2 linked regions of the Spirulina major PCC 6313 genome follow. The protein of the gene in region 1 interacts with the protein of each later gene in a pairwise test. Links are inferred from orthologs where the notes say so. Each region holds a gene or a part of one and is shown on either strand. Other genes may lie near its edges. The genes, in order: ftsZ and SPI6313_RS10210.

Region 1 (15,566 bases):
AGTTCCACTTCTTTGAGGGCTTCGCGACCGTTGGCGGGGTCCATTTGGTAGGTGCGGCGATCGCCAAATTGCGGCGACGAATCGGCGGCATCCCGGAACGGGCCATAGTAGGCCGAGGCATATTTAGCCGCGTAGGACAGGATCGGAATCTGGGTAAAGCCCGCCTCGTCTAACCCTTGGCGAATGGCGGTGACAAACCCATCCATCATCCCAGACGGGGCGATAATATCGGCTCCGGCCTTGGCTTGGGAGACGGCGGTTTTTTTGAGGAGTTCGAGGGTGGGGTCATTGAGGACGCGGCCGGTGAGGTCGCCTACTTCGAGATAGCCGCAATGGCCGTGGCTGGTGTATTCGCACAGGCAGGTATCGGCGATCACGGTGAGATCTGGGACGGCTTCTTTGATGGCGGTGGCGGCTTTTTGGACGATGCCGCAATCGTGCCAAGCTCCGGTGGCTTCGGTGTCTTTGCTGTCGGGGATGCCGAAGAGGATGACGGCGGGAATGCCCAGGTCGCGCACTTCTTTGGCTTCTTCGACGATTTTGTCGATGGAGAGTTGATAGACCCCCGGCATTGAGGTGACTTCGTTGGCGATGCTCTCACCGGGGACGGCAAAGAGGGGATAGATGAGATCATCGGCGGTGAGGGTGTTTTCGCGCACCATCCGGCGGAGGGGGTCGGTTTGGCGCAGGCGGCGGGGGCGATGGGTGGGAAACATAGGAGAATTTTTAAAAATTTGGTTAATTCGATCGCATTAAGGTTAACAGTGTAGGGCGATCGCATCCCTTCCCGGCTGCGATCGCCTCAGCTTGAAACGTTTTGTAACGTTTAACCGGGTCGGGATTACCAGTCGCTGGAATCCACCAACTCCAAACCGGGCGAGTTGAGAATTTCCTCTTCCCCCTGCCAGACTAAGAGCGTGGTGGGAGCGTCCCCGTTTTCCGTCAATTCCGTGGAGAGGGTGTAGGCATAGTCGCCATTTTCCCAAGCCATATTACAAATCCCATTGCGGCAGATCGTCACGCCCCCATCGAGGGCCAAGCAATTGCCTTGGGTATCACAGCCGTAATAGGTGAGGCCCCCCGTCCCATTCACCCCGTCCCAACTGTCCAACTGGCCGATCGTCACCGTCCATTGACCATTACTCAACACCTGCCAACTGTCCCCCAACATCACCGTATCGGTGATCAGGGTTTCAACGCGGGTTTTGCCGCAGGGTTCGGCACTTTCGCAGTCGGCGACATTTTCGTCACTGTAGACAAAGCGGACGGTTTGATTGATCAGGGCATCATTGCGATCGCAAATCTCAAACCCCGCCCCAATCTCAAACACCTGCCCCTGACGATCCATCACCGTCGTGTAGCACATCAGATCACCATTTTGGGTTGCGGTAATCGCGCCAATACTAGGGTAGCCACGATCTTCAGGGAGCACGGCTTCTTCGGCGGCGTTTTCTGCCTCCTGTTCCGGGGTGAGGGTTGGGGTCTCGGCAGGGGTCGCGGCGATTTCGCTATCGTCTTCAACACGTTCTTCTGTGACAGCCTCAGGCTCTCCCGCTGGCGTTGTGGTATTGGTGCTCGATCCACAACTGCTCAACAACAAGACTAGGGCCATCAAACCTGTCATCATCCATGGTTGCTGCATCATAATTTAGTATCCCAGAACATTGTTTTCTCTCTGATCGCGGATGACGCACCCCAACGCTTATTCGGGGCGCATTGGGCGCATCCGTCGCTGCATGAAGAAGCGCACAAAGAGCTTTTCCCCTTCCACCCAGAGGAGCATCAAACTACTAAACCCAAAACAGATCAGCAGTTCCTCTTGGGTCAGCACACTCGTCCCGAAGAAATTACGGAGCACGGGCACATACACCAGCATCAGTTGCAGCGCCGTTGTGCCAATCACCGCCGCGAGCAGCGCCACGTTGGAAAACGGATTCATTTCAATGGTGAGTTGGGTATACGATCGCGCCGCCAGGGCATGGCCCATTTGTGCCAAACAGAGGGTGGTAAACACCATCGTCCGCCAACTGTCGGGATGGTTTTCATACGCCCACACCATCAGCACAATCGAGAAAATCGCAAAGACAATCCCAATCCGGACAATATACGACCCCAACCCCCGCGCAAAAATACTCTCGTTGGGATGAAACGGGGGACGCTGCATCACATTGGGTTCGGCGGGTTCGACAGCGAGGGCGAGGGCGGGTAAACCATCGGTGACGAGGTTCATCCAGAGGATTTGCAGCGGGGTGAGGGGCACAGAGGACAGGCCGAGAATGGGGGCGGCGGCAATGGTGATTACTTCGCCGACGTTACTACCGAGGATGTATTTAATAAAGCGGCGAATATTGGTATAGACGACGCGCCCTTCTTCGGTGGCGGCGACGATGGTGGCAAAGTTGTCATCGAGCAGGATCATGTCGCTGGCTTCTTTGCTGACATCAGTGCCGGTGATGCCCATGGCGATGCCGATGTCGGCCTGTTTGAGGGCGGGGGCATCGTTGACCCCGTCGCCGGTCATGGCGATGAATTTACCGCGCTTTTGCAGGGCTTTGACGATGCGGAGTTTATGTTCAGGGGAAACGCGGGCGTAGACACTGACGGCTTCGACTTCCAGTTCTAGATCCGCTTGGGACATGGCTTCGAGGGTTTGACCCGTGAGGACGTGACTGTTGGCCTCGGCAATGCCGAGACGCTGGGCGATCGCACTGGCCGTCAGTTGATGATCTCCAGTAATCATGATCGTGCGAATGCCCGCAGCCTTACAGCGGCGCACGGCTTCGGCCACTTCCGGGCGGGGCGCATCGAGCATCCCCACCAGTCCCAGCCACACCATCCCCTGCTCCGCACCTTCGCCCTCGGCGGGCAGGTGGTCGAGAAAACGATAGCCAAACCCTAAGACCCGCAGGCCTTGGCTGGCCATTTCGGCGTTCATGCGGAGGACTTCGTCCCGTTCTTTGGCGGTGATCCGGTGGGCATGGTCGCCGAATTGATAGTAGTCGCAGCAGTTAAGGATCAGTTCGGGGGAGCCTTTGCAGAAGAGGGTATAGGCATCGGTTTTTTTGCGATCGCAACAGATCACACTCATCCGTTTGCGCTCGGAGGAAAACGGGATTTCATCCACCCGCTCAAACACCTCATCCAATTGGGATTGAAACAATCCCGCCTTCCCCGCCAAGGTGAGCAATGCCCCCTCGGTGGGGTCGCCCAAAATCCCCCAGTTTCCCGCTTCATCCTGTTGCAACAGGGCATCATTACAGAGCACCCCCGCCACCAAAACCCCTTGAATTTCGGAATAGGCTTTGGTCGCCACCACCTGGGCTTCCTGGGCAAAGAATTTACCGTCGGGGCTGTAACCTTCCCCGGTCACTCGTAATTGATTGCCCAGGGTTTGCACCATCTGCACCACCATTTTGTTTTGGGTCAGCGTCCCGGTTTTGTCCGAGCAAATGGTGTTGACGCTGCCGAGGGTTTCCACGGCGGGCAATTTCCGGATCAGGGCATGGCGTTTTACCATCCGTTGCGTCCCAATCGCTAACGTGACCGTGATCACCGCTGGCAAACCTTCGGGAACCACCGCCACCGCCATACTCAAGGACACCTCTACCAGTTCTTGGAGACGGCTAAAGTTACCGGCTTGGATAAAGCCAAAGCCCACCACCAAAGCCACCAACACCAGGGAACTGGTAACGAGCACATTCCCCAGTTGGGTCATCCGTTTTTGGAGGGGGGTGGGTTCATTCTCCACGCCTTGGATTAGGGTGGCGATCTTGCCGAGTTCGGTGTCCATCCCGGTGGCAATGACGATCGCTTTGCCACGCCCTTGCACCACCTCTGTACCGCCAAACACCATGTTGAGGCGATCGCCCAAGGGGGTATTCTCGTCCAAGTCCAACACCACCTGCTTATTCACGGCGGTGGATTCCCCGGTTAAGGCGGCTTCCCGGATTTGTAGATTGCTCATTTCGATCAATTGGCCATCCGCCGCCAACTGCACCCCGGCTTCCATTAGGAAAATATCCCCTGGCACCAGTTCATGGGCTTCCACTTCTTGGGTCTGGCCGTTGCGGATCACCCGCACTTGGGGTGAAGACATCTGCTTCAAGCTGGCGAGGGCTGCCTCGGCGCGGACTTCCTGGATATAGCCCAGCAGACCGTTGAGTACCACGATCGCTAGGATGGCGATCGTATCTTTGAAGGGCAATCCCTCACTCGTGCCATCCTGGAGGGAGATAAAATCCAGCACCCCAGAAATGATGGCGACGGCAATTAACATCAGCAACATGACGTTACTGAATTGATCCACTAAGATATCCCAGCGGCTGCGACCGGCGGTTTCCACCAGTTCATTGCTGCCGTAATGGAGGCGACGGCGTTCAATTTCTGCGGAGGTTAGGCCTTTCGTTGGGTCACTCTGCAAGGTGTTCAGAGTGTCTGCAACTGGGTGACTATGCCATGACTGATGGGGATTGGGAAGGGATGAATTGGGTGAGATCACGGGTGCTTACAGGAAAAATGAGCAGGATAGGTTCAGCGGGCACGATGCAGGGGGGGTGGGGGCGAGGCCGTTGAGCACTCTAGAGGTACTCTCGATGCGATCGCACCCCCACCGTTTAGTTTTGAGTCGGATTTGATAACAATGATCTTACAAAAATAAATCCCCCTCCTAGGGCCGTGGCGATCATCAAAATCACGGCCACCCACAACAGCCACCCGCTCATTTCTGCCGAAGATTGGCCAGAACGGGAGCGACGCATGGGTTCTGCAATCGTGGCGACGGGATCATCGAGGGCCGGATCGGCTTCAAAAAAGGCGGGCATGACCGGATCATGGGGGGATGGCATCGCCTCCGATGTGACGGGAGGATCAGGGGTGTAGAGGGGTTCGGGGGTGTAGGGGGGTTCGGGAGGTGCTGCCAGGGTTTGGAAGGGCTGCAAGCTCCCGGCAATTTGCTGGAGTGCCTGGCCCATCACCTGGTTTTGCTGGTGGAGTTGTTGGTTTTCGCCTTGGAGGTGGTGGAGTTGGGCTTTGAGGGTTTGGAGTTCGTCGGCCAGTTGGCGGTAGACCGTGATCGGTACGGCGGCTTGATAGCCGCTTTTGGAGTCTTCGGGGGGAGGAGGTGCTGGCGGGGTTTTCGGGTTGGCCAGCTTTAGGGGGCCTCCTTTTTCAGGGCGCGGTTTGGCCGCGGGCGCAGCTTGGGACTGGGCCTGCTTTTGCTGTTCGAGTTGATATTTAAAACGCGGTTTGTTTGTCATAGCCCAAATAACCCTAGAACGTTCGGTGTTGAAGCAAAGGGACGGATGCGATCGCACCAAATCAAACCAAACATCACGCCGCTGGTGAGTCTGATGCCGTGAGGAGGGGTTGACACTCCCCGCGAAGACAGCGACGGGGATTCTTGGTTCATCGACCGGACTTAACTCAGCAGGATTGCTCCAACTCAGCCAGAGGCCCAATCTCCCCAAGCGTATAACTTCCCGTGTGCCCCACGGTAGTGAGTCCAAGGCGCAGGATGTTGATGGCAGCATTCACATCTCGGTCAGCCTCATCGCCGCAATGCGGACAGCGATGGGTTCTGACTGAGAGTGCCTTATTGACTCGTTCGCCGCAGTTTGAGCAATCCTGGCTCGTATAGTGGGGAGGAACGGCCACCGTTACCTTCCCATATTTCCTGCCAAAATACTCCAACCAACAGCGAAACGTTGACCATCCCGCATCACTAATCGACTTAGCCAGATGCCGATTGCGAACCAACCCTTTCACATTCAAATCTATGCACTTCGTGCAGGCTTCGCCAACATAGGCAACCAAATCGTTAGATTGGATGACGCAGTAGGCGATGCTCTTCGCCCACTCATTACGTTGCCTACTTACCCTTAAATGCCTCCGGGCGTATCGGTTCCTGGCCTTGTGATAGTTCCTCGACTGTGGTTTTATCCCCTTACGGTACTTTCTGGACTTCTGCCGATTGGCTCTGTTTAACCGCTTTTCGGCCTGGCGATAGAACTGCGGTGTTTCAACGACAGTGCCATCGCTGGCAGTGATGAAATAGCGCAAACCGAGGTCGAGGCCAACAGCTTTTTGACTCGGCTCACTCTGCACCTGAACATTAACCTGGATGCAGAACTGAACATAGTAGCCATCGGCACGACGAACGAGACGAACCCGCTTAATTAGGGATTCGTCATAGCGGGCCAGATCGTAGGTGCCGATCAACCGCAATTCCCCAATCCCGAAGCCATCGGTGAATTTGATGCGCTTCGGCCCCAGTAGTTTCCAGCCAGAGGTTTTGTATTCCACCGAGCGGGAATGCTTCTTGAACTTGGGAAATCCTACGGGCTTAATACCCTTCTTGCCATGCTCATAGAAGCGACTGATGGAACTCCAGGCCCGTTCTGCTGCTGCTTGACGGGACATAGAGTTGAGTTTCTTAGCAAAGGGAAACTCCTCAGCTAACGCTTTGCAGAGCTTGCTAAGGTCGTATTTGCCGACATCTTGGCTATCCATCCAATAGCGCAACGCCTTATTACGGACAAACTGAGATGTCCGGATAGCGTCGTCTATAGTGGTAGCCTGGTCAGGCTTTACCCGTGCTTTGAACTCAAGTACAATCATTTCCTTGTGCTAGCGTATCTGGCGTAAGAATGCGGCTAAAGCCGCCGTTGCTTTTCATCCCTGGGCTAAAGCCACAGGGCTTTCAAGCTATCGTCTATTCAGGTAAAAATGCCCCACAGGGCCAGTGCCTTGACCGATGGCGAGGCTATGGTGGAGGGCTTGGGTCACATACTGTTTGGCGCGGCGCACACTGGTGAGGCGATCGTACCCCAAGGCGAGGTTCGCGGCGATCGCTGCCGAGAGCGTGCAGCCCGTGCCGTGGGTGTGCGTCGTCGCCACCGCCGGAACCCGTAGCCAATCCCACTGTTGCCCGTCGTACCAGAGATCCACCCCCCGCAGTTCATCCGTAAAACCGCCCCCTTTCAGGAGTACCGGAATTTGACTGTCATGGTAAATTCGCTGGGCGGCAGCCTGCATGGTGTCGGGGTCATGAATCTCGATCTGGGCCAAAATTTGGGCTTCGTAGCGATTCGGGGTGAGCAAGACCGCATGGGGAAAAATCTGCTCGCGCAAAATTGCGATCGCCCCATCCTCAATCAACTGCACTCCCGCCCGCGACACCATCACCGGATCAACCACCAGATTGGCGATCGGATGGGCCGTCAACGCTGCCGCCACCGCCGCCATAATCTCGCCATTCAACAGCATGCCCGTTTTCGCCGCCGTGATGCCGATATCCGATCGCACCGCGTCGATTTGGGCCACCACCGCCTCCGGCGGCAGGGCATCGACGCGACTCACCCCCATCGTATTTTGAGCCGTGACACAGGTGATCGCCGTCATGCCATGGACACAATGCATCGCCAGGGTGCGGAGATCGGCCTGAATCCCCGCCCCACCACCACTGTCAGACCCTGCGATCGTCAACACCGTCGGGATCGTCATGGCTCGTTAGCGGCGCGGAAACCGTCGCCGTTGCAGAAACTCCGGAATATCCAAGCCCCCACCGCCGGGTTGCGGTTGAGGGGGGGGCGGCATCGTCGGCGCTTGGGGCGGCGGCATCGGGGGTACGGGCGGCTGCTTCGGCAATGAAGCCCCCGATGGATTCATGGCTTGGCGGGCTTTGGGTGCTGAACTACTGCGACTACTGCTCGGCGTTTTTGGGGCATCACCCAGGTTAAACCCCGTGGCGATCACTGTAATTTGCAACTCGCCCTGCATTTTTTCATCCACCACGGCCCCAAAAATAATATTGGCATTGGGGTCAACCACTTCGTAGATGGTTTCAGCGGCGGTATTCACTTCATGGAGGGTCATGTCTGCCCCCCCGGTGATGTTGAAGACGACTCCCTTGGCCCCTTCGATCGAAGATTCTAAGAGGGGGGAAGAAATGGCAGCGATCGCCGCCTCACGGGCACGGGACTTACCCGATCCGCCCCCAATCCCCATCAACGCCGACCCCGCATCGGCCATAATCGCCCGCACATCGGCAAAGTCCACATTCACCAAGCCCGGAATCGTGATGATGTCGGAAATCCCCTGCACCCCTTGGCGCAGAATATCATCCGCCACGAAAAAGGCTTGCTGCACAGGAGTTTCCGGCGAGATCACCGACAGCAGTTTGTTGTTGGGAATCACAATCAGGGTATCTACCCGACTTTGGAGGGCGGCGATCCCTTCTTCGGCTTGGGTGGTGCGCCGTCGGCCTTCAAAGGTAAAGGGACGTGTAACGATGCCCACCGTGAGACAGCCCATTTCCTTGGCGACTTCGGCCACAATTGGCGATGCTCCGGTACCACTACCGCCCCCCATCCCAGATGTAATAAAGACGAGATCTGTGCCTTCGAGGGCGGCCGCAATTTCATCGCGAGATTCTTCCGCTGCTTTTTGGCCAATGGCCGGATTACCACCCGCGCCCAGTCCTCTGGTCAACTTCTGACCGATCTGGAGGCATTTGGAGGCAGAGGACATTTCTAAGGCTTGGGAGTCTGTATTAATCGCCCAAAACTCGACCCCAGTAATCCCACTGGCGATCATGCGGTTGACGCCATTGCAGCCCCCGCCGCCGACACCAATCACTTTAATGCGAGCAACGTTAGTAGGCATGATCGTATCTGGCCGTGTTTGATCAGGTTCAGGGGTTGGATATTCGTTGGAGTGGGGCAAGGATAACCCCGGATTATTAAAGGGTGTGTTACTAGCCACAGGTACAGGAAGTTCCGCTATTGGTTCAACAGGTTTAATTTTTTAGATTCTACTCGTATCAATAGGGTTTAGTTTACTACCAAGGGAGTTTTCCCACGTTGATGGATCAATGGATTGGTGGGGAATTGCGATCGCAGATGTCATCGTCACCTCATTTTGGCCTAATCTTGAGGGCGGGTTCCTGAGCGCAGCGATCAACAAAGCCTGTCAGTTCCGGCTTGATGCGCAACCAAGATTCGCCCCAGTGCTCGACTAATAGCAGTGGACAAATTCGTTAGGACAGGTAAGGGGCTTAAACCCCTTGTTCCAGAGTCTCTGAATGTCCTAACTGCCCTGGCTAGTGCTATACATACTGGGCATGTTGAGGAGATAATGTCGAGCACCGTTCCTGTGCAGCAGCGGCGGGGCAACCTGTGGAACGTTTGGATCAGGGTGAGCGATATTGAACCAGAATACTGTTTAGGAGCATTTTTGATGAATGTGGTTCTTCGTCCTCAGCGAAATTTAGATATTAAAGGGGCTTCGATGCTGCAACAGCGGGTGGTGAATTTGAAGCCGATCGCAGAACATTCCATTTGGGTGATTGATCTCGTCGAAGTGAATGTGATTGATCATTTTGGCTTGACGGCGTTGATGATGATTCGCCGGGCTGCCCGTCAACATCACTGCCGGCTGTACTTGATCCATGTCAAGCAGTCGGTGCGCTATATGCTTGATATTACGGAGTTGTCACCTCGGTTTGAGTTTCTTGAAACTATCGATGAGGTCTTAGGCGAGAAAATTCGCTTGTTATTATGTTGAAGGCGATCGCACCGGCTCAAGAGCGCGATCGCTTTCAACAGGATTGATCATCAGTCAACAATAGGAGTGGGGCGGTGCAACGATTAAGACAGTGGGGGACAAAGACAATCAGGGCGATGCTGATCGCGGGGTTGGGGTTGGTGCTGCTGTTTTGCCTAGGGAGTTTTGAGGGGGCGATCGCTGCCCCCTTAACCGCCGAAGCCGTCAACGCCGGGGAATCCTTGGCCGGTGAGGCGATCGAGGCGTTGCAACAGGGCGACCTCACGGCCGCCGAAGCCATTTGGACGCAATTAATTCAACAATTTCCCACCAATCCCGCTGTGTGGAGCAATCGCGGCAGCACGCGGGTCAGTCAAAATAAGTTAGAGGCCGCCATTGCGGACTTTAATGAAGCGATGCGCCTCGCCCCTGATGCGCCTGACCCCTATTTAAACCGGGGGATTGCCTATGAAGGGTTAGCCCGCTGGGATGATGCGATCGCGGACTATAACCGCGTCCTCGAACTCGATCCCGATGATGCGATCGCCTATAACAATCGTGGCAACGCCGAAGCGGGCCGGGGCGATTGGGCCGCCGCCCAAGCCGACTACAACCACGCCATCGAACTCGAACCCCAATTTTCCCTCGCCCAAGCCAATAACGCCCTCAGCCTCTACGAACTCGGCGACGACCAAACCGCGATCCAAACCATGCGGAATCTCGTGCGGAAATATCCCATGTTCCCCGATCTGCGTGCCGCCCTCACCGCTGTGCTGTGGGACAGTCATCAGCAGGGCGAGGCCGAAAGTAATTGGGTGGCGGCCATGGGTCTCGATCGCCGCTACAGCGATATTGAATGGGTGCGAACGGTGCGCCGCTGGCCCCCGCGAGTGGCCGCAGCATTAGAACGGTTTCTCACCCTGAATTGATTCACAATTCAGCTCAAAAGAATGACAGCGAGGGGAGTGTGAGCCTCTGGCTCACTCATTCCGAATCTGAACGAGGTCAGCGAGCTAGACCCTCGCACTACGAGCAGCTTGCAAAAAAACAGACTATCGCGTCCTACGATAGTCTGATGGAATTCAAGCTCAACGCCAATGGCACGTCAGAATCAACGGGACTAGATGATCCCCATGTTGGCCAAGCCCAAGATCACGCCAATGCCCAGGACATGGCCAAAGCTGGTGGTGGCCAACAATGCCGGGAAGCCCATGCCGCCGAACATGTTGCTCATGGGCAAGGTGGGGCCTGCACTGGGCTGATCAATTTTGAACTTACCGATCGCGATCGCAGCCACATTACAAACAATCATCACGACACCCACCATCGGAGTCCATTCCACTGTGGTCGGCATCGTTGCAAGTAGGGATAAAACCATGATTTCTAAAACTCCTGAAAACCGTCATTCAAATAAGTGTGTAATGCTCAAGTTTTATCTCGAAACATCGGCTTTCATTACATAGCGTTGCAATTGTTCATGCAAATGCCCCGTTTTCCCTAAGAAATGTAAACGAATTGAACCATGCAGATGGGTCTTCAAGTTCACAGCCAGCCGAACCTAAGTCCAAGCCCGGTAAAAGCTGTTATCTTCCCAATGGTTTTGGACGCGGGCTGCGATCGCTCCCTGTTCCTCCGCCGTTAAGGGTTGGAACGCCGCCGCCGCCGCCACATTTTCCCGCAACTGTTCCGGGCTATCCGCCGCAATAATCGAGCTATGGACTCCCGGTTGCGACAGGGAAAACCCAAACGCCTGGGTGATCGAAGCCAGCACCCCCGGCTTCAACAACCGTCCGTAGGCGGGCACTTTCATCGCAATTACCCCCACATTTAACTCCTGGGCAACGGGCAACACCGACGGAATAAAGGGGCGCGGATGGTGCGGATCAGCGGCATTGACCGGGATTAAGGTCGTATCAAAGGGGTAGCGGCGCAGACCGGCGATGATCGCATCAGGTTCGTGGTGGCCGGTAATACCCAGATGGCGGACAATGCCCTGCTCTTTCGCTTCGGTGAAGGCTTGGGCGGCTCCGTTGCGACCCGTGAAGCGATCGATCTCGTCGGTGAAGGAAATGTGATGGAGTTGCCAGAGGTCGAGATAGTCCGTTTTGAGGCGTGTTAAGGACTGTTCCAGTTCACGCCATGCGCCATCACGATCGAGCTTGGCGGTTTTGGAGGCCAGAAAGAGGCGATCGCGGTACGGCGGCAACACCAGCCCTAGATTTTCCTCGCTTGCGCCATAACTGGCGGCCGTGTCGAAATAACGCACTCCCGCTGCGAGGGCGGCTTCAACTAGGGCGATCGCTTCCCCCCGTCGCCCGGCTTCATTAATTGGAGTCGTTGGCCCCGCCCCTCCGAGTCCCAAAATCGGCACGCTCACCCCCGTTTTCCCCAAAACCCGCTCCGGAATCGTGGCATCGGCTGGTAGGGTCAGGGTTGATGGGGCTGTTGACGTTGAAGATTCCACGTCCGGCGACAATGCTAGGGATGAATCCGGCTCTTGCTTGCCCAGGCGAGGCAGTTGGGTCGCGCCCACTAGCCCACCGACAAAGGCAGCCCCCGCGATTAAGATATTGCGGCGTTTCGGCATCACATTAACTCCAAGCTTCAACAGTAGTGAGCCATCCTGTGGCCCTGCTTCCACGATATCGAAACTTGAGCAAATAGACAGGGCTTCAGGGTAACACCTGAAGCCCTCTGTGCTCTGGATTGTGGTTCAACCCCACCCCGATTTTTTAAGGTTGGATGATGGGGTTAAGGAATGAGCGATGCGATCGCCCCCCATCACTCCCGCGGCCCAGGAATCACCAGATTCAGCACCAGCGCCGACAAACCCCCCGTCGAAATCCCCGACGCAAAGATACTTTTGATCAAATCCGGAGCATTATCCAAAATCTCCGGCACAAACGTGACCCCTAACCCCAACCCCAGGGACACCGCCAGAATCATCGAGTTACGCTTCGTCAGGTTCACACAGGAGAGAATCTTCACCCCTGCCACCGCTACCGTCGCAAACATCAAAATCGTCGCCCCCCCTAGCACCGGCTGAGGCATGATTTGCACCACCCCGGCCACAATGGGAAACAAGCCCAGCAACACCAAAAACCCGGCAATAAAATAGCCCACATAGCGACTGCCCACCCCCGTCAACTGAATCACACCGTTATTTTGGCTGAATGTGGTGTTCGGGAATGTGGAAAAACAGGCCGCGATCAAAGAATTAACCCCATCTCCCAAGACCCCACCTTTGAGACGACGCATATACACCGGCCCTTGAATCGGCTCCCCCGAAATCGCTGAAGTTGCGGTTAAATCGCCAATGGACTCAATCGTGGTAATCAGGTAGAGAAAAATGAAGGGAATAAACGCACTCCAACTAAACCCTAGGCCGTAGCGAAAGGGAATCGGCACGGTGAAAATTGTCAAGCCACTGAGGCGACCGAAATCCACTAACCCCATCGGAATCGCCACTGCATAGCCAACCGCCAAGCCGACAACGATCGCACTCATCCGCAGATAGGGATGATTAAAGGAATTCATCACCAAAATCACCACCAACACCAACGCCGCCAGTCCCCAGTTTTGGGCACTGCCGAAGGATTCCGTCCCCAGGGCCGGAACTCCACCCCCGACGCTCGTGATCCCCACTTTAATCAGGGTTAACCCGATGGTCGTCACCACCACCCCCGTCACCAAGGGCGTGATCACTTGACGCGCTAAGTGCAGAAACCGACTAAAGAAGATTTCCACAAAGGCCCCAAAAAAGCAGAGGCCGAAAATCACCGCGAGGGCTTCTTCTTTCGTTTTACCGGCTGCGATCGCTGCAAACCCCGCCGCTAAAATCGGGCCGAGGAAGGCAAAACTTGTGCCTTGGATGCTGAGTAATCCAGACCCAATCGGGCCAATCCGTTTCGCCTGGATAAAGGTGGCAACCCCCGAAATCATCAACGACATGGAAATAATGAAGGTCGTATCGGGGCCTTCGAGTTCAAGCGCATTACAGATAATAAACGGGGGGGTGATAATCCCGACAAAAATTGCTAAAACATGCTGAAGAGCGACAAACACGGTCTCGACTAAAGGAGGGCGATCTTCTAAGTTGTAGATCAAATCCGATTCTAGCCGTACCGGTTCCGTAGGTGATTCGGTTTCAAGGGTGGGTTCATTGGAAGCAGTCATAACACAAGTTCGCTTTTCAAGTAAGGACTGATAATTTTGATCCGTTTACTGTGGCGAATTTTTTCGTGCGGTGCTGTAACGAAGATTACGATGTTATTGTCTTTGATCCGGTGACGAGAACCAGGGGTGTTCCACTGAGTGAGCTAAAATGAAGGCTTAAACTCCCCCTTTCGTCTGATTGAGTGCGATCTCATGAGTACCGATTCCTTCCCCGCTTCATCCCAGTTCGGCACGGATAACCACGACATCCAAATCACCGAACAGTTGATGTCGCAGTCCCAAAACTATAAAAAGTTGTTGGGATTTGTGTTGGAATGGACGGGGCGAGAGCCGCTGCTGACGCAGATTCTGTTCAAGATGATGCTGGAGACCGATCGCCCCCCCATTGCCGGGGAAGAGGCAAAGTGGGTGGATGGTTTAATCCGATCGCGCCTGTTAAAGGTGTGGGACACCGATCCGCAACTCAAACCGTTGCAAATGCTGCGCGATCGCCTCACCAGCCAACGGGATAAACGCAAAAGCCTTAGTCTCCTACGGTACTATCTCAAGATTCTCCGCCAAGAAGAAGTCTTCGCCGACAGCAGCCCGGAACAAAAAGAACTGCGCCTCCTGGGGTTGGTGGCCAAACAACGGGGCCGCGTCCAAGTTCATAACCGGATCTATGAAACCATCTTCAATGAAGATTGGGTGAGCGCCGAGATCAAAAAGCTCGAAACCAGTCTCGGCCCCGATGATGAAGAATTTCTGCGCATCTTTGAAGAACTAGAGCGCACCCTCCTCACCTCCCAGAGCCGGATCATTGCCCGGATTGAAAACGGCGAGGAAAAGGTGAATGCCAATCAACTGATCCACGAAGTTCTCCGGGAAGTGACCTCAAAAATTGGGGAATTGGTGGGAGCCGATCGCACCAGCATTTTTTTATTAAATGATGAGCGAACAGAGCTTTGGTCCCTGGTTGCCGAAGATGCCACGGGGCAGTTATTAGACATTCGGGTGCGGGTGGGGGAAGGGATTGCCGGGGCGGTGGCGAAGCATAAACAGGTGATTCATATTCCAGATAATGTCTATGATGATCCGCGATCGCGCCTCGTCCAAGAATCCGACCAAAAATACAACTACTACACCCGCAACATTCTCGCCTTCCCCATTCTCAACGATGCCCTCGACCTGATCGCCGTCGTCCAACTCCTCAACAAAATCACCAAAACTGGCGAAGCCACCGGCTTTAGCCACCGCGATCTTGAACAACTCGCTAAATGCGTGATCCCGATTCGGCGCATCCTGGAAAGTTGCCAATCCTCCTACGAAGCGATCAAGCGCGCCCAAGCCTCCGCCGCCCTGGCTAAGGCAACGCGATCGCTCGATCAAGTCAACCTCGACACCTCCATGATCCTGCAACGGGTCATGGATGCCGCCAAAGAACTCCTCAACGCCGATCGCTCCACCCTCTGGCTCTACGACGACAAGCGCGGCGACCTCTGGACTCGACTCCCGAAAGAAGGGGTGATCCGCTGTCCCGTGGGCATCGGGTTCGCCGGTCAAGTGGCCCAAAGTCGCGAACCAATGGTGATCGGCTACGACCTCTACGAAGACCCCAACGCCGAAAACGCCAAAAAAACCGACGCTCAAACCCACTACCGCACCTGTAGCCTCCTCTGTATGCCCATCCTCAGCCCCGATGGACAATTCCTCGGCGTTAGCCAACTGATCAACAAACGGAAACCTGGCTACGAAGGCGAAACCTACCAAAAAGCCCAATATCCCAAAGTCCCCCCCTTCTTTAAAGCCAGCTTCGACCGCAACGATCGCCAATCCATGCAGGTCTTTAACGAGCGCGTTGGGGCGATTCT
Region 2 (15,534 bases), 2.1 Mb from region 1 along the record:
CCCGCATCCATACTGGCCATGGCTCCGGCTTCAGCAATGATACGCTCACCCGGATCAAGGGTGACGAAGATGGCAGCAAAGGCGGGCTTATAGCGGATCTCGTATTTCACCGCTGTATTACTCCTGATTGTGTGATTGCGTTGTCTTTCCCTGTTGTACAGCAGAGCGGGGAATTTCTCGGCCTTTTTTAAGAAACGCTACAGTTTGCACGCTGGGTCATGAGGGCTTGAGCGTGGCTCTGAGTTGATCAATTTGGGCGGGGGTCAGGCCGGTGAGTTCGATCAGGAGTTCGTTGGAGAGGCCGTTTTGAAGGCCTGCGATCGCCACCTGTTCTTTCGCCAACGCAATCCCCTCTTCGCGCCCCTCTTCGCGTCCTTCGTCACGAGCCGTATCAATCGAATTTTGCAAATCCCGATAATATTTCAGACTGTCTTCATAGGAGCGAACTTGTTCAGGGTTGAACTGGGCAATTTCCGCGACGGCAAAGAGTTTTTGAAAGATGGACTCTTGTAATGCGTCTGGAATTTCATCAATTTTCGTCAGATTGCGGAGGATGTAGAGCCACTTATCAAAGCGCGTTTCTAGCTCCTCTAAAGTTTTCGTGAACTTGGGCATTTCCAAGTAAATGAACGTGAGTTTATCATAAAACACTTTACAGGTCTCGATGTCCGTGAGCTTCACATCATAGCGATACTTTTGCGGCTCCTGTTTATCCTCGTCAAAAACAAAATCTAAGATTGCGATCGTGTAGATGGCGTTGAGTTGATAGTTCCAGATTCCTTGCTGGGTTTGCTCTCGGATGGGGAAGGTGGAATAGTAAACGGTGCGATCTTTGAAAAAGTTTTGCTTCGTTTTTTGCAGTTCAACGATGAACTTTTCACCGCGCTCGTTTTCACAGTAGAGATCAAAAATGGCTTTGCGGTCAAGACTTGTATCCCCCAATTGCTCATTTTTGATGTAGTTCAGACTGACGATCTCTCCCTGTTCCTCTCGCAGGAGTTCATTGAGAAAATCAAGGAGCAGATCTTTATTGGGTTCTTCACCAAAGAGTTTTTTAAACCCATAATCGGTGAAGGGGTTAATGTATTTTTCAGTGAAGTAGTACATCGAAATACGCTCCGTTAGAATAAAATCCCTTCATCATCGCTGACAATTTCCGCTTGGACGGGGGTGGCCTCTGGTTCAAAGTCGGGGTCATCGTCGGCAGGAGAAGCGATCGCAGCTTCGGTGACGATAGGATCAGCCTCGGAGATGGCAACGGGTTCGAGTTCCGTCGGTTCAGGGGCTGGGCTGCTACTGATTTTCGTCAACACCAACATTTGATCCACACAATCTACCTGTACCGTATCCCCTTCTCCAAAGGTATTTTCGAGGATTTTCGTCGCCATCGGATTTTCGAGTTCGCGCTGAATTGCCCGCTTCAGGGGACGCGCTCCATAGACGGGATCGTAGCCCGCTTCCACGAGGTGATCTTTCGCCGCTTCGGTGAGTTCGAGGGTGATACTTTGCTCATCGAGGAGGTTGCGGATGCGCTGGAGTTGGATCGTGACAATTTGCCGTAACTCTTCCCGTAACAGGGGTTTAAAGACGATGCGCTCATCGATACGGTTGAGGAATTCCGGGCGAAAATAGCCGCGCAGCAGTTCGTCCATGTCTTTACTGCCGCCAACGGTGCTTTTGGCGGTTGAGGGGGTGCGATCGCTCTCTGGCACCATTCCCGCCACAATCTCACGCAGCAGAGCTTCCACCTCTTGAGGGGTAACGGCTTCATCTAATTGCGTACCCACCTGGAGCAGGCTTTGATGTTGGGCTTGGAGGAGTTGGCCGATCCGTTGGCGGAGTTTATAGTCGAGTTCTTGCTTGACGGGTCGGGGGGGTGCGATCGCATTCTCCAGAATCACATCGCTGCCGATGTTGCTAGTCATCACAATAATCGTGTTGCGAAAATCCACCGCCCGCCCTTGGGAATCCGTGACGCGCCCATCATCGAGGATTTGCAGCAGGATATTGAATACATCGCGGTGGGCTTTTTCCACTTCGTCAAGGAGGACAACGGAATAGGGACGACGGCGGACGGCTTCGGTGAGTTGGCCGCCTTCTTCGTAGCCAATGTAGCCGGGGGGCGCACCCACAAGGCGCGAAACCGTGTGTTTTTCCATGTATTCCGACATATCGAGACGCACCATCGCGTCGTCGCTATCGAAGAGGAGGGCAGCGATCGCCCGCGCCAATTCCGTTTTCCCCACCCCCGTCGGCCCCATGAACAGGAATGATCCAATGGGACGATTGAGATCCTTCATCCCCGCCCGCGCCCGCCGAATCGCCGCCGACACCGCCGACACCGCCTCATTTTGACCGATTACCCGCTCGTGTAATTGGCCTTCGAGTTGCAGTAACTTTTGTTTTTCCGACTCCATCAAGCGCGTCACCGGAATGCCCGTCCAGCGAGCCACCACATCGGCAATATCCCCCTCGGTGACTTGTTCCCGCAGCAGGGCGCTGCCTTGGTTTTGGCGATCGAGAAATTCGGCTTCTTTGGCTTCCCGTTCTTGCTGGAGTTGTTCGCGCTCAAATTTGAGTTGATAGGCGCGATTTTGGTCATAGTCCCGCAGGGCGCGTTCTACTTGGAGACGCAGCTTATCTTCTTTTTCCTTGAGGCTGTTGATCTCCTCAAGCATTTGTTTTTCGGCTTCCCATTGGGCAGAGAGGCCGGTTTGCTTTGTTTCGAGGTCGGCGATTTCCTGCTGGATGCGGCCTTGGCGATCTTTGGAGGTGGGGTCGCCTTCGAGGGACAGTTTTTCCATCTGCAATTGCATGATCCGCCGATCGAGACTCTCCAACTCCATGGGTTTGGAGGTGATTTCCATCTTTAACCGGGCGGCGGCTTCATCAACGAGATCGATCGCTTTGTCGGGGAGGAAGCGATCGCTAATATACCGATGGGACAACGTCGCCGCTGCCACGAGGGACGAATCGGTAATCTTGACACCATGATGCACTTCGTAACGCTCTTTCAAGCCCCGCAAAATTGAGATCGTATCCTCAACGCTAGGCTGACGCACATAAACCTGTTGAAAACGACGCTCCAGGGCGGGGTCTTTTTCGATATGGTTGCGATATTCATCGAGGGTTGTTGCACCGATGCAGCGTAGTTCCCCCCGTGCCAACATCGGTTTGAGCAGATTCCCCGCATCCATGGCTCCGGCGCGATCGCCCGCCCCCACCACCGTATGCAGTTCATCAATAAACAAGATCGCGCCGCCATCGGAATGGGTCACCTCATGCAACACCGATCGCAGCCGATTTTCAAACTCACCGCGATATTTCGCCCCCGCGATCAGGCTGCCCATATCTAAGGAAACGAGTTGCCGATTTTTCAAGGATTCCGGCACATCCCCATTCACCATCCGCTGGGCGAGACCTTCAGCGATCGCCGTTTTCCCCACCCCCGGCTCCCCAATCAACACCGGGTTATTCTTCGATCGCCGCGACAACACCTGAATCACACTGCGAATCTCCTCATCCCGCCCGATCACCGGGTCCAGTTTCCCCGCCCGCGCCCGTTCCGTCAGGTCAATCCCATATTTCGCCAGGGCTTCATACTGTTCTTCGGGGTTCTGTTCCGTGACTTTTTGGCTGCCCCGCACGGCTTTAATCGTGGTTTCAATATCCTGGGGGTCAAGGTTGAACTTGCGAAACAAACGCCGCCCCAAGCGAGCATCTTCGGCGAATCCCACGAGCAAATGCTCCACCGCAATAAAGCTATCGTCCCAACTACTGCGAGAGGCCTCGGCGCGATCGAGCATCACATCCAAGGCTCGCCCTAAATACAATTGATCCACATAGGGAAACCGCTGTTGACCATTGACGAAGGTTTCAACCTGTTGTTTAAACGCCCCGATTTCAATCGCCGCCTTGTCGAGAATGCGCTTGGTTAACCCATCTTCTTCGAGGAGGGCCAAAATGACGTGTTCGACTTCAAGCTGCTGATTGCCACAGCGGCGGGCAACTTCCTGCGATCGCACGATCGCATCCCACGCCTGTTCTGTAAATTTACTCGCGTCCGTTGGCTGCATACTCCTCTTCGTGGGCAATTTAGCACCCTATTGTATCAGTGTGCTCGGTTCCAAGGTTGGGAGGGGTGCGATCGTGCTATCTAAACTCACCCACACTATTCCAACAACCAAGCAAATAAATCACCGACCGTTAACTCTAATTCTCCAGCAAATTCTGGAGCCGGCAAAATCAAGTCTGGCTCATCAAAAATCTCCGTTGTTTTGTTCGGAGCATATACTAAAACAGATTCTTCATACGGATTAATTAGCCATCCCATTTGAGTGTCATACTTTAAAGCATGAACAATCTTTTTGATTACTTTCGTTGGGCTTTGTTCCGGAGAAAGAACTTCAATCATCCAATCAGGTGCGATCGCAAAAGTACCACAAACTTTCCCATTTTTGTCACGAGAAATTCGCTGCCAAGTATAAACAGAAACGTCAGGAACAATCACTCTGCCTTCAAAGTTACAGCGTAATTCAGGGAAGGCACGAGCAATTTTTTTAGACCGAAGTGCTGCATTGATAAATGTTACGAGATCGCCTTGAATTGCACTGTGTTCTCCACTCGGCATTGGTTTTTGGATGATGACTCCATCAATATATTCGCTAGCTGGTTTGGTGTCAGGTTGTTGTAAAAACTCTTCGAGGGTGAGAGATTTAGTTAGAGCACTTACCATTTAAAATAACCGGGTTGTTTCACTAAATGTCCTATTCATCGTCATTGTAGCTCAGGTGTCAGGCAAGACTTCAGCAGCTTAAAGCTCGTCTAACCACAGCCATAGCTCACCCACTGTCAACTGCAACACCTGAGCAAACTCTGGGATGGGTAATTGATCTTCTGCGCGATCGCAAATTCGAGGCATTTGATCCGGCGTGAACACCCACACTTCTTCTACTTCTGGGTTAATCAGCCAGCCCATCACCGTCACATTTTGCAGACAATAGAGAATTTTTTTGGTGACTTGGGTCTGGCTTTGTTGGGGTGAGAGGATTTCAATCACCCAATCGGGGGGCACGTCGAATTGATTTGCAATCCGCCCCTGATTCGTGCGGGGAATGTTTGTCCAGCGATACACCGAAATATCCGGAACGAGGGCGCGATTGTCAAAGACACACCGCAATTCTGTAAACGCTCTAGCAATTTTTTCTGGTTTTAATGCCAGATTGATCGCTGTTGCCAGTTCGGTTTGAATGGCGCTGTGTTCTCCCTGGGGCATGGGTTTTTGAAAAATTGTGCCATTGATATATTCTTGGGCGGGCTGCGTTTCTGGCAATTGCAAAAACTCCGCCAAAGTGAGGTTCTTTTCAGAAGTTAGCATCATAAATGGTCTTGACAGTTACAAACAAAAAATCATTTGGTAATAGTGTGATCGCTCAACTTGTCTTCCGGTGAACATTGTCTACTTTTAGATTTCTATCTCTCATTCTGGTTTAGGTTTAGATGGATTTTTAAGGGTTTCCTTTTTGAAATACCGTTCACTATAATTCTTCTTCAGATTATCCACAGCCAATTCATGTGTATTGATAAATTGCTGTATCTTGAAGTCACTAATATCATGAATTTCATATTGCGCAAATTCTTTAAAGAATTTTTTTGTTTTCTCTTTTAGTAAGGATTCAGGTGGGGGGGGGTTGACAAATCAGAAAAAACAGCTAAGTTAGCACAATGAAGCCCATCGAGATTCCCCCAGCCGTCGAACGAGAGCAACTGAGACAAGCATCATCAGAGGTGCTGGTGGAACTGGTGTTGCGGCAACAAGAGATTATTCAGCAACTAGTCTGGGAAATAGAGCGGCTCAAGAACAACGCCAACAGCGATAGCGAGAGTTCATCGAAACCCCCATCAAGCGACATCCACAAACGCTCAGAACACCAACCCCCAGAAAAAGAGCCACCAAGCCAAGGAAAACGTAAACCCGGTGGGCAACCCGGTCATCAGGGAAAAACTCGCAAAGGGTTTGGCAGAATAGACCGCTACGAAATGGTGCGAGCACAAGTGTGTGGGTACTGTGGGAGCCAAGAGTTGAGCCTAGTCCCCCGAAAAACGCGCCGCCATGAAGTAGCCGAGTTAATCCAACCCGCCATAGAAGTAGTGGAGTATGAGCAGCAGTGCTGCTGTTGTAGCCGATGCGGACAGGAAACATGGGGAGAGTTACCGCCGCAAGTGCTGGGAGGTCAAAGCTTAGGAGTCGGGCTGCAATCCCTGTTGGTGTGGTTGGGGAACTACGCTCACATGAGCTATGAAAAGCAGCAGGAATTCCTAGAGGAACTGGGGAATATCACCGTGGGAGTAGGGACATTACAAGCGACCAACGAAAGGGCATCCCAAAGCGTTAAGCCGACAGTAGAGGAACTGGGAAACTGGGTGAAACACCAAGACTACGCCCAAGTGGATGAAACACCATGGCTAGTCAAGGGAGTGAAAGAGTGGATGTGGGTAGTGTGTGGGGTGGGTTTTTGCCTCTTCCACGCCGCTGATACTCGTTCAAGGGCGGAATTAGAGACCCTATTAGGTCGAAGCTTTGATGGTGTACTCGTCTCTGATGACTTCAGTGTGTACAACGGTTATGAGGTGAAAGCCCAGCAGAAGTGCTTGGCTCATCTAAGGCGGCACTTCAAGAAAGTCTGCAAGCTCAGGCATGGAAAAAATCCAGAGTTGGCGAAGGCATTCCTGGATTTGATTGACACAGCCTTTGAGCAGCATCGTCAGTGGCGTGAAACCGAGGATGGGGCTGCCTATCATCAATGGGCGGCGGGCTTTATCTATGAGGTGAAGGCGGCTGTGGAGCATTGGCTCCCCCTGGCTGGGCATGAGGCGGGCTTGTTATTGCGCTCTCTACGCGATAAGGCAAATCAGTGGTGGTATTTCCTGTCCCATCCAGAAATTCCCCCGGATAATAATCGTGCGGAACGCTCGTTGCGGTTGGCTGTAACCAAGCGTAAGGTTTGTGGTGGCTCGCGTTCGATGGCAGGTTTTGCCCAGACGGCAAGGTTACTGAGTGTGATTCAGACTTGTCGGACTCAAGGGCGTTCGGTGTTGAGTTTCTTGAAACAAGCTTTGATGGCGACGGCTTCTCCTGAGCAAGTCTCCATGCCTTCCCTCATCCCTGCTACCTGAATCCTTACGTTTTTTTCTCATTATTTCAACTTCATGTGTAAAGGCTGCATTGTATGAAAGTGTTTTTGTGGGAATTATGAGAATTCTTTTACAATTAGCATCTCGATACACATCTTCAAACCATGCAGAATGTGTATTCATTTGTCCGGATTCATGTTTTGTTATCTCTGATCGATCTGCTTTTACTTCGCTCTTACATTCAATCAAAAAATATTGATCTTTTGCAACGCACCAAAGATTGTCAGGCCCTTTCTTTATTTCTTTGTCAGGTCTTTGACACAAAAAACCAAGAGCTTGTCCAATTTCATGAATTGCTGCCTCAAATTTTTCTGAGGGTATTCCAAAGGATAAATCTTGAAGAATGCCGTCGATAGAAATCATCATGTCCTGATAGTTCGTATATTGTGATATCCATGTACGAATACGGCTAACTCGATTTTCATTGATATATTCAAGTCTCGAATAACTAATTCCTTCTTTTGGCTTTAACAGTTGTGAATTACAAGTAAAAGCGGATTTCTGTATTTCATTACTCGCAACTTTGCTAATTTGATATTTATAACGTGCTAACTGTTGTAAGTACCACCCTTTTTCAGATTTATCTCCTGAAAACTCATCACACAGAGATTGCATTTTGTCACAGGCCTTCTCAAGCTCACCTGAAGAGAAGTATTTTTCAGCATCATATTCTTTTTTTAATAATTCATATAAGCTCTTTCGTTTTTCCTCTTCACCAATTCCTTTCATTTCTTCAGAATAATATTCTTTCCATGCTTCATCTCGCTTGAGTAACTGATCGAGCAACTCAAGTAACATATCAGAAGGTTGTAGACTATCGTCAGCATCTTCTCTTGAAAACTCTGCAACTTGTATTCCTATCTCGATCTGTTTTTGAGTCTGCGCTGAAAAATATTTGCTAGTTCCAGAACTTTTCACAAATTTAATTAGGTCACCTCCTACGAGTAGGATGACACTATAGTCTTTATCTCCTCTTACACTTCGACCTAATCCTTGCTCAATTTTTTGTGCTATTCGTATATTTATAATGTCACTACTGATTCGACACTGTTCTTCGTAGCGATCAAGAAGGGAATCAAAAAAAGGCTTTGAATCAAGAATCAAAATTCTACATGAGTCATCTGGAAGATCAATTCCATCATATCTGTTGGCAAAGACTAAAGTTTTTTCATAACAACCATTTTTAAGCTCTTGGACTTTTTTGTATATGTTGTCTGTGTCCACAACAAAAGAACCAATTCTTTCATACTGACCTTTTTTAATAAAACTTGGAATCAGTGAAACGACACCAAAATTACGCCTTGAATTAACTTTGCCCCAGTAATTCACAATCATTTCGCGATCTAAATCTTCATGAATAAGTGATGGAATGAGTATCAATTTCTCTCCCGACCACTTTTGTTCCTGATTTGTAAGAGGACGAGCTACCGAATCGATATCGAAACCTAATCCTTTGATAAAAAATGAATCATCCTGAGTGGTCGCAGACATTAAAACACGATGCTTTGCTCTACTAAAAGAACCAAAGCTATCAATGGGTATCAAAGAAGGAATTATTTCCAATGATTTCCCTGAAATAAAAGCTTGACAGTTTTTAATCATGTCTTTGATTACTGGCCATGTGAACTTCACTTCATTGGTATTTTTGCTTTCCAATATTTTGCTCGTAATATCTCTGTACTTATCAAACCAAGTCCAGTAAGGTATTGGAAGCATGGTATCGTAGTCTCCTTGCTGTATATCCTGGAAACTACCTTCTCCTTGCTCCCTGATCTCGTCACCACAAAGCATAAGAATAGAGCTATATAGATCATGATCTTTGGAAATCTTAATAGTTAAGGAATTCCTTATAGCATCAATACAAGCATGTGAATCATCAATAACTATTGCCCCTACATCAACAGACTTATTCGCCAATCCAAATTTGCTTTTCCCGTTAAATATTTTTTGAATATGAGTTATTAGAATCTTGCTTCCAGAAAGAAAATCATCAGGTAACTCGTTTGATTGAGATATCTCAGTAAATGGGATTCCAAATTTGCGTGCTTCCTGGCAAACTTGCGTGGCGAGGTACTTATTTGGGCACACGTACAAACATGGTCGTAAGTATTCAGGTCATGAGAATTTGGATGTAAGCATTGCTCAGTATGGGTTTCAGCTATTTCGGGCTATTTTGTTATTCTCAATAAACAAGGCTGTAACCCCTAGTCTTGCGTACTTATTGAGAATGAACTGTTAGTTTAGAACTCACCTCGATTTTGAAAGCCTTGCTGTGACTGCGTTTCAAGTACCTGAATCCTTACACATGGTCTTTCACCAGAGTTTAGCTTGGATTGCAGGATTAATAGTCCAATAAGAGTCTTGCCATCACCCGTATGAAGTTTGACGATATTATCTCTTTTGTCTTGCCGTTTTGAAAACCAATCTTTCAATATCTTTTCTTGAGCAGGTCTCAATGGCCCAGTTTCGCTCCGACGATCTAATGAATCATAAACTTCTAGCGGATCAATTTTTTTTGAAATAGTTCTATTTTTGAGTTTCTTTTTGAAATCAACCATTATCTTCTATTTTCCTACAGTGAACTTGATTTATATAAAGTGAGTGAATCGCTACAACACCAATCGCCCCGCCCGAAAAACCTGCTCCGCTGTCAGTTCTAAACTAGGAAACACCGCCGACTTAACCCGATCGCACCCCTGAAATAACGCCACCTGATATTCTCCTTGCACCAAAGAACACACCGTTAATGTTGGTACTTTGGGGGAGCCAATGTATCGCTGCGCTCCCAATGCCTTGTAGTCCACTAGCCAATATTCTGGGATTCCCATCGCTTCATAGTCCCCTAATTTGAGCGTGTAATCATCACGCCAATTTGTGCTGACCACCTCCACCACCAGGCGAATACTTGACCCTGCTATCACCGTCGAAGCCCGTTCCCATAAGGGTTCTGTTGCTAAGGCTGCCCAATCTAATACCGTGATGTCCGGGACATAACCTGCTGCGGGTCGATCCGGCTTCACCACACAGGTCGTCGGAATGACCCAATCTTGCTGCTGTTGCTGAATCTGTAAACCGAATTGCAACGCGAGAAAACCGGCAATGAGTTCGTGTTGACCTCGTGGACGCACGGAAATCACCTCGCCTTCAATGAGTTCGTAGCGATCGCCCCGCTCCGGATAGGTGGCAATGAAGTCTTCAAAGGATAGAGCCAGTGTTGAAGCTTGTACCATGAGCCGTAGCCGAAAAAGATACTATTGATCTTATCGAAAAATGGAATAGGCGATCGCACCCACGAGCAACACCACCCCGGCGATCGCACTTGCACCCACGGGCATCAGTTCCGCCTGACGCTGGGCGATCGCCACAAAGGCCCAAATCATCACCCCTGGATAGACCCCATCTCGGTAATGGAGGGCGATCGCGCCTCCCAACAGCGTCGCCACCCCCACCATCACACAGGCCCACACCTGCGCCCCCAAGCCCAACTCCACCCAGCCAGAACTATAGAGCGCCGTCGCCCCGTTCACCACCGTCGCCACACTAATCCAGCCGAAATAAAGACTCAAAGGGTAATCCACAAACCAGCGCTCGCGTCCCTTGCGCTGCCCCCCGTCACGCCATTGTCCATAGCCCCAAATCAACGCCGCCAAAATCACCCCCATCGCCACCATCGATCCCCAAAAGAGGCGCGAGAGAAAGAGAAACACCCAGACAATCTGCGCCACGGAACTGAGAATGAGGGCATGGCGTACCGGGTTGAGGTCGGCGCGATCGCGCTGTCTCGGCAGGAGTTGATAGACCCCAAAGGTGATCAGTCCCAGATAAATCACCCCCCAAATAATGAAGGCGTAATTGGCGGGAGTGATCACCACTTCTCCAAAGGTATTGTTCGCGATCGCCCCAATGGATTCACCGCCAATCGGGTCAAGATTCGACCAAGCATTGACCGCAAACGTCACCAAAATCGCCAACAGCGTTAGAGCGGGGTGGAGCAGAGTGAAAATAGACTTCATAGCAAATTCAGCGCATAGACCGTCTCTATTCTGGCAAATGACGCTAATGGGGGGGGGCGATCGCGCCCCGTCCCCGTGGGATAGCTGTTTTGACTGTCCGGTTAATTCAAGAGCCTTACAAATACTTCTGCAAAATCACCGCTAACTTCTCTTTGGTGGCTGGGGGCGCGTTGTTTAATGGCGTGAGAATAGCGTATTTGAGGGCGCTGTGGGCATCGGATTGAGGGGGATTCGCTGCCAACTGGGCTACGGTGGCTTGAATCACCTGTTGGGCATTACTGGCATTGCGGTGGAGGTGCTCGATAATCATTTCGACGGTGACGCTGTCATGATCGGGATGCCAACAGTCGTAATCGGTGACGAGGGCGAGGGTGGCGTAGGCGATTTCCGCCTCGCGGGCGAGTTTGGCTTCGGTGAGGTTGGTCATGCCAATCACACTTGCGCCCCAACTACGGTAGAGGTTCGATTCGGCTTTGGTGGAAAAGGCAGGGCCTTCCATGCAGACGTAAGTGCCGCCGCGATGGAGATCTACGTCGGTGAAATTCGCGGCTTCGACGGCATCGCCTACAATTTTTGCCAACTGGGGACAAACCGGATCACCAAAGGCGATATGAGCGACGATGCCCGCTTCAAAAAAAGTGGCTTGGCGGTGTTGGGTGCGATCGATGAATTGATCCGGCACCACCATGTCGAGGGGTTTAATCTCGCCTTTGAGTGATCCCACCGCCGATGCTGAGATCAGATATTCCACACCCAATTGCTTCATGGCGTGGATGTTGGCGCGGAAGGGGAGTTCCGAGGGGGTGAGGTGGTGGTTGCGGCCATGGCGGGCGAGGAAGGCGACGGGTGTGCCGTTGAGTTCGCCGGTGATCAAGGCATCGGAGGGGGGGCCGTAGGGGGTGTCGAGGCTGACTTCTGCGATCGCGCTCAGGGCATCCATCTTGTAGAGACCACTGCCGCCAATGATGCCAATTTTGATCGGATTCATGAGCTAATTGAAAATGAAGTTAACTTAGGTCGATTGATTGCAATCGTTCAGGTATTCCCACCAGCGATTGAGGGGATAATAGAGCACCGGGGCCCAGAGACTACTCAGAATCGCCGAAGATAGGGCAATGCGCTGATGTTCCGTCCAAACGAGGGCCACATTGCGTAATCCTTGGATACTGTACTGCATGGCGGTAATTGTTTCGGCCACCACCGCCATCCCAAAAACAATCAGCGCAATGGAAATGAAGTCTTCTTGGATGTAGCGTTGCTTTTGAATCTTAGCGGTGAGAATGCCCACGAGCATGAGGCTAATGATATGGGAGGGGTAAGACAGGAGAATATCGCTTTCAACGCCAGGCATGGAGGGATCAATCGGCATAATGCCATCCATGACGGGGACACCATCAAAGGCCGTCAGTCCATCTTGAATCAAACCGAGGGCAATGCCAGCGATCGCCCCTTGGAAGACATTGCGCTTTACACTCCACACCACCACCCAAATCAGCAGCCAATTCGGCCGAATCCCCAGCAACTCAGTCCCCGGTAATCGGGTCGGCAAAATCATCAAGCAGATCAACACCGAACCCGCCACAATTAACCAATTACACAGGTTTCGGAACCACGGAGAAAATTCAATAAATCTCAGCACAGTTTGTTGGCAATCCTCAGAATCTAGAGACGACTTTGAAAGGGATGAATCACCACCCACTCCAGATAATCAAAGGGCGCGGTTAGCTTAACGATGACCTCTGGGGCCGGGCTTTTTTCCAGATCCACCGTTTCCACCGAACCCAGGGGAATACCCGGCGGAAATAGATAACTCGCTGGTGATGTGACAATCTTATCGCCGGGCTTCACATCCGGAACCTTGTCAAAAAATTCCATCACCGCTGTTTCTGAGCCTCGGCCCCGGATATAGCCCATATAACTTGTGCGGGCAATCTTCGCCCCCACTTTGCTCGTCGGGTCACTCGCCAACAGGACACGGCTCGTATTGGGGGTGACTTTAATCACCCGACCCACCAAGCCCCCCGGACTGCTGACCACATATCCCGTCTGAATCCCACTCTCAGAACCTCGACCGAGGGTAACCTGTTTCCACCAATGATCAACACTGCGGCCAATGACCGGAGCGGTGATCAGTTCTCCCTGGAAAGATTCACTGTAGTCGAGGAGTTCCTTGAGTTTTTGGTTTTGCTGTTCAAGCTCCACGAGCTTTGTTTCTAACTCAGAGACTCGCGCATCAGCCCAGCGTTCTTGGGGAATCGGGCCGGGCTGAAAGGATTGAACAGCTTGGTAGTACAACTCGGAGATAAACGCCCCTTGGGTCTGACGAAGGAATAGGGCGATCGCTAGCACCAAACCCGTTACAAAGAACTTTGGTCCGTAGCGATCCCACCAGCGGCGCACTGTAAACATTAACTCTGCCTCAACAGTCTTGATGTCATTTTAGCGATACAGGCACGTTTTCCTGCCATCAGTGCAAAATGTCTACATCACGCGCGAGCGACTGCTAAAGACTCGTTCTAACTGCTTAAAGTTCTCCAGCACTCGGCCCGTTCCGAGCACCACACAACTCAAGGGGTCAGCCGCGATATGGGTGACAATGCCAGTTTCATGGCTAATCAGGGTATCAATGCCGTTGAGAAGTGCCCCACCGCCCGCGAGCATAATGCCGCGATCGATAATATCCGCCGCCAACTCAGGCGGAGTCCGTTCTAAGGTACGCTTCACCGCATCAACGATAACCGCCAAGGGTTCCGACATACTGTCACGCACCTCTGTGGACTTAATCGTCACAGTGCGGGGCAACCCAGACAGCAAATGCAAGCCCCGGACTTCCATCGTCAAGTCCTCATCCCCTTGTAAGGGATAGGCCGAACCAATTTGGATTTTGATTTCTTCGGCGGTGCGTTCTCCAACCACCAGGTTATGCACCTTTTTCATGTATTGGGTAATCGACTCGCTGAGTTCATCCCCGGCAACCCGCACGGATTCACTGAGGACAGTGCCCTGCAAGCTCAAGACGGCTACTTCTGTGGTTCCCCCACCAATATCAATAATCATGTTGCCGGTGGGTTCCGCCACCGGCAAGCCTGCACCAATGGCAGCGGCAACGGGTTCATCAATGAGGTACACATCCCGTGCCCCAGCTTGGGAAGCGGCTTCCATGACGGCACGCCGTTCAACACCAGTGACACCGCTGGGAATCCCAATCACGATCCGGGGGGATACTAGGGTGCGGCCTTCATGGACTTGCCGAATAAAGTGTTTCAGCATCAGTTCAGCCGTATCAAAGTCTGCAATAACCCCATCCCGGAGGGGACGCAGGGCTACCACATTACCGGGGGTACGACCTAGCATTTTTTTGGCATCTTCACCAACGGCTAGGGGTAATTTTAGGTCTTGGTCAATGGCAACAACGGAAGGCTCTTGCAAGACAATCCCTTTTCCAGAGACATAGACCAGGGTGTTTGCTGTCCCTAGGTCGATTCCCATATCTCTGGATAATGTAAAGCGACTAAATATTCCCACGCTTTTTTACGCCCCCAAGTGCGATACTCTACTGGCTAGTTTAGAACTGACATGATGGTCACAATGTAACCGATGTGGATTCTATTATGTTTTCCGTCCCCCGTCTAGTCAAATCGGGGATTTTCCTGGCCGGGTGCATGGGGGGTGAGGTGATGGGGCGGTAAAAGAACGGATGAGTCAGGGGTTGAGGGCAAAATCACTTGGGGGCGGGTCAGGGACTCGCTAAAATAGTACAAAAAATCTCAGATAATGAGATCGGCTGAATTAAGCTGAAACCATCAGTTGAACTGTAATCATTACGTAATTTTTAGGAGTTGTTGGGGCGATGAGTTTAAACGTTGTGAATTTGGTGGGGCGTGCGGGGGCTGATCCGGATGTGCGCTATTTTGAGTCGGGGTCGGTGTTGTGCAAGTTGACGTTGGCAGTGAACCGACCGACGAGTAAGACGGATCAACCCGATTGGTTCAACCTGGAAATTTGGGGGAAGACGGCGGAAGTTGCAGCGAATTATGTGCGCAAGGGGAAGTTGTTGGGGATTCAGGGCGAGTTGGTGATTGAGACCTGGCAAGATAGCCGCACGGGGACGGAACGGTCGAAGCCGGTGATCCGGGTGATTCGCCTTGATTTGTTGGGGTCGAAGCGGGATGATGCGGCGGGGGCGGCAGGTTATACCGATTATGGTTCGGGGGGTGAGTTTTAGCTTGGGGGCGATCGCAACTCCCCGCCTCGCTGGCCTATTCGTCCATGGGGCTTGTTAAGATACGTTGGATTGCTTTTCTGCCCACGCCTACTCTTTATTGTT

Evidence for each region.
Region 2: the proteins of ftsZ (region 1) and SPI6313_RS10210 interact in binary tests that used the Escherichia coli proteins (3 or more experiments, as listed by UniProt). The link is inferred for Spirulina major PCC 6313 from one-to-one orthologs.

The regions. Positions count from the first base shown.
Region 1 is NZ_KV878783.1:232,662-248,227, reverse strand. The notes cover bases 6,615-9,473. They hold ftsZ (cell division protein FtsZ), read right to left. Parts: upstream 8,722-9,473; coding sequence 7,507-8,721; downstream 6,615-7,506. Other genes in these bases: SPI6313_RS01305 (STAS domain-containing protein), read left to right, coding at 9,133-9,473; thiD (bifunctional hydroxymethylpyrimidine kinase/phosphomethylpyrimidine kinase), read right to left, coding at 6,703-7,500; SPI6313_RS01320 (RNA-guided endonuclease InsQ/TnpB family protein), read right to left, coding at 6,615-6,615. Outside these bases: hemB (porphobilinogen synthase), read right to left, coding at 1-716; SPI6313_RS01335 (hypothetical protein), read right to left, coding at 842-1,645; SPI6313_RS01330 (cation-translocating P-type ATPase), read right to left, coding at 1,703-4,498; SPI6313_RS01325 (hypothetical protein), read right to left, coding at 4,614-5,255; more of SPI6313_RS01320, read right to left, coding at 5,422-6,614; more of SPI6313_RS01305, read left to right, coding at 9,474-9,561; SPI6313_RS01300 (tetratricopeptide repeat protein), read left to right, coding at 9,669-10,469; photosystem I reaction center subunit PsaK, read right to left, coding at 10,661-10,918; SPI6313_RS01290 (aldo/keto reductase), read right to left, coding at 11,099-12,127; SPI6313_RS01285 (uracil-xanthine permease family protein), read right to left, coding at 12,322-13,716; SPI6313_RS01280 (GAF domain-containing protein), read left to right, coding at 13,909-15,566. UniProt on the Escherichia coli protein: Essential cell division protein that forms a contractile ring structure (Z ring) at the future cell division site. The regulation of the ring assembly controls the timing and the location of cell division.
Region 2 is NZ_KV878783.1:2,340,861-2,356,394, reverse strand. What follows is about bases 12,693-15,519. They hold SPI6313_RS10210 (rod shape-determining protein), read right to left. Parts: upstream 14,697-15,519; coding sequence 13,689-14,696; downstream 12,693-13,688. Other genes in these bases: SPI6313_RS10205 (single-stranded DNA-binding protein), read left to right, coding at 15,058-15,432; mreC (rod shape-determining protein MreC), read right to left, coding at 12,870-13,616; mreD (rod shape-determining protein MreD), read right to left, coding at 12,693-12,762. In the rest of the region: SPI6313_RS10285 (TIGR00266 family protein), read right to left, coding at 1-110; SPI6313_RS10280 (Rpn family recombination-promoting nuclease/putative transposase), read right to left, coding at 217-1,107; SPI6313_RS10270 (ATP-dependent Clp protease ATP-binding subunit), read right to left, coding at 1,122-4,076; SPI6313_RS10265 (Uma2 family endonuclease), read right to left, coding at 4,172-4,735; SPI6313_RS10260 (Uma2 family endonuclease), read right to left, coding at 4,814-5,380; tnpC (IS66 family transposase), read left to right, coding at 5,725-7,176; SPI6313_RS10240 (DEAD/DEAH box helicase family protein), read right to left, coding at 9,435-9,752; SPI6313_RS10235 (Uma2 family endonuclease), read right to left, coding at 9,804-10,424; SPI6313_RS10230 (hypothetical protein), read right to left, coding at 10,455-11,207; SPI6313_RS10225 (S-methyl-5'-thioadenosine phosphorylase), read right to left, coding at 11,323-12,195; more of mreD, read right to left, coding at 12,220-12,692. UniProt on the Escherichia coli protein: Forms membrane-associated dynamic filaments that are essential for cell shape determination. Acts by regulating cell wall synthesis and cell elongation, and thus cell shape.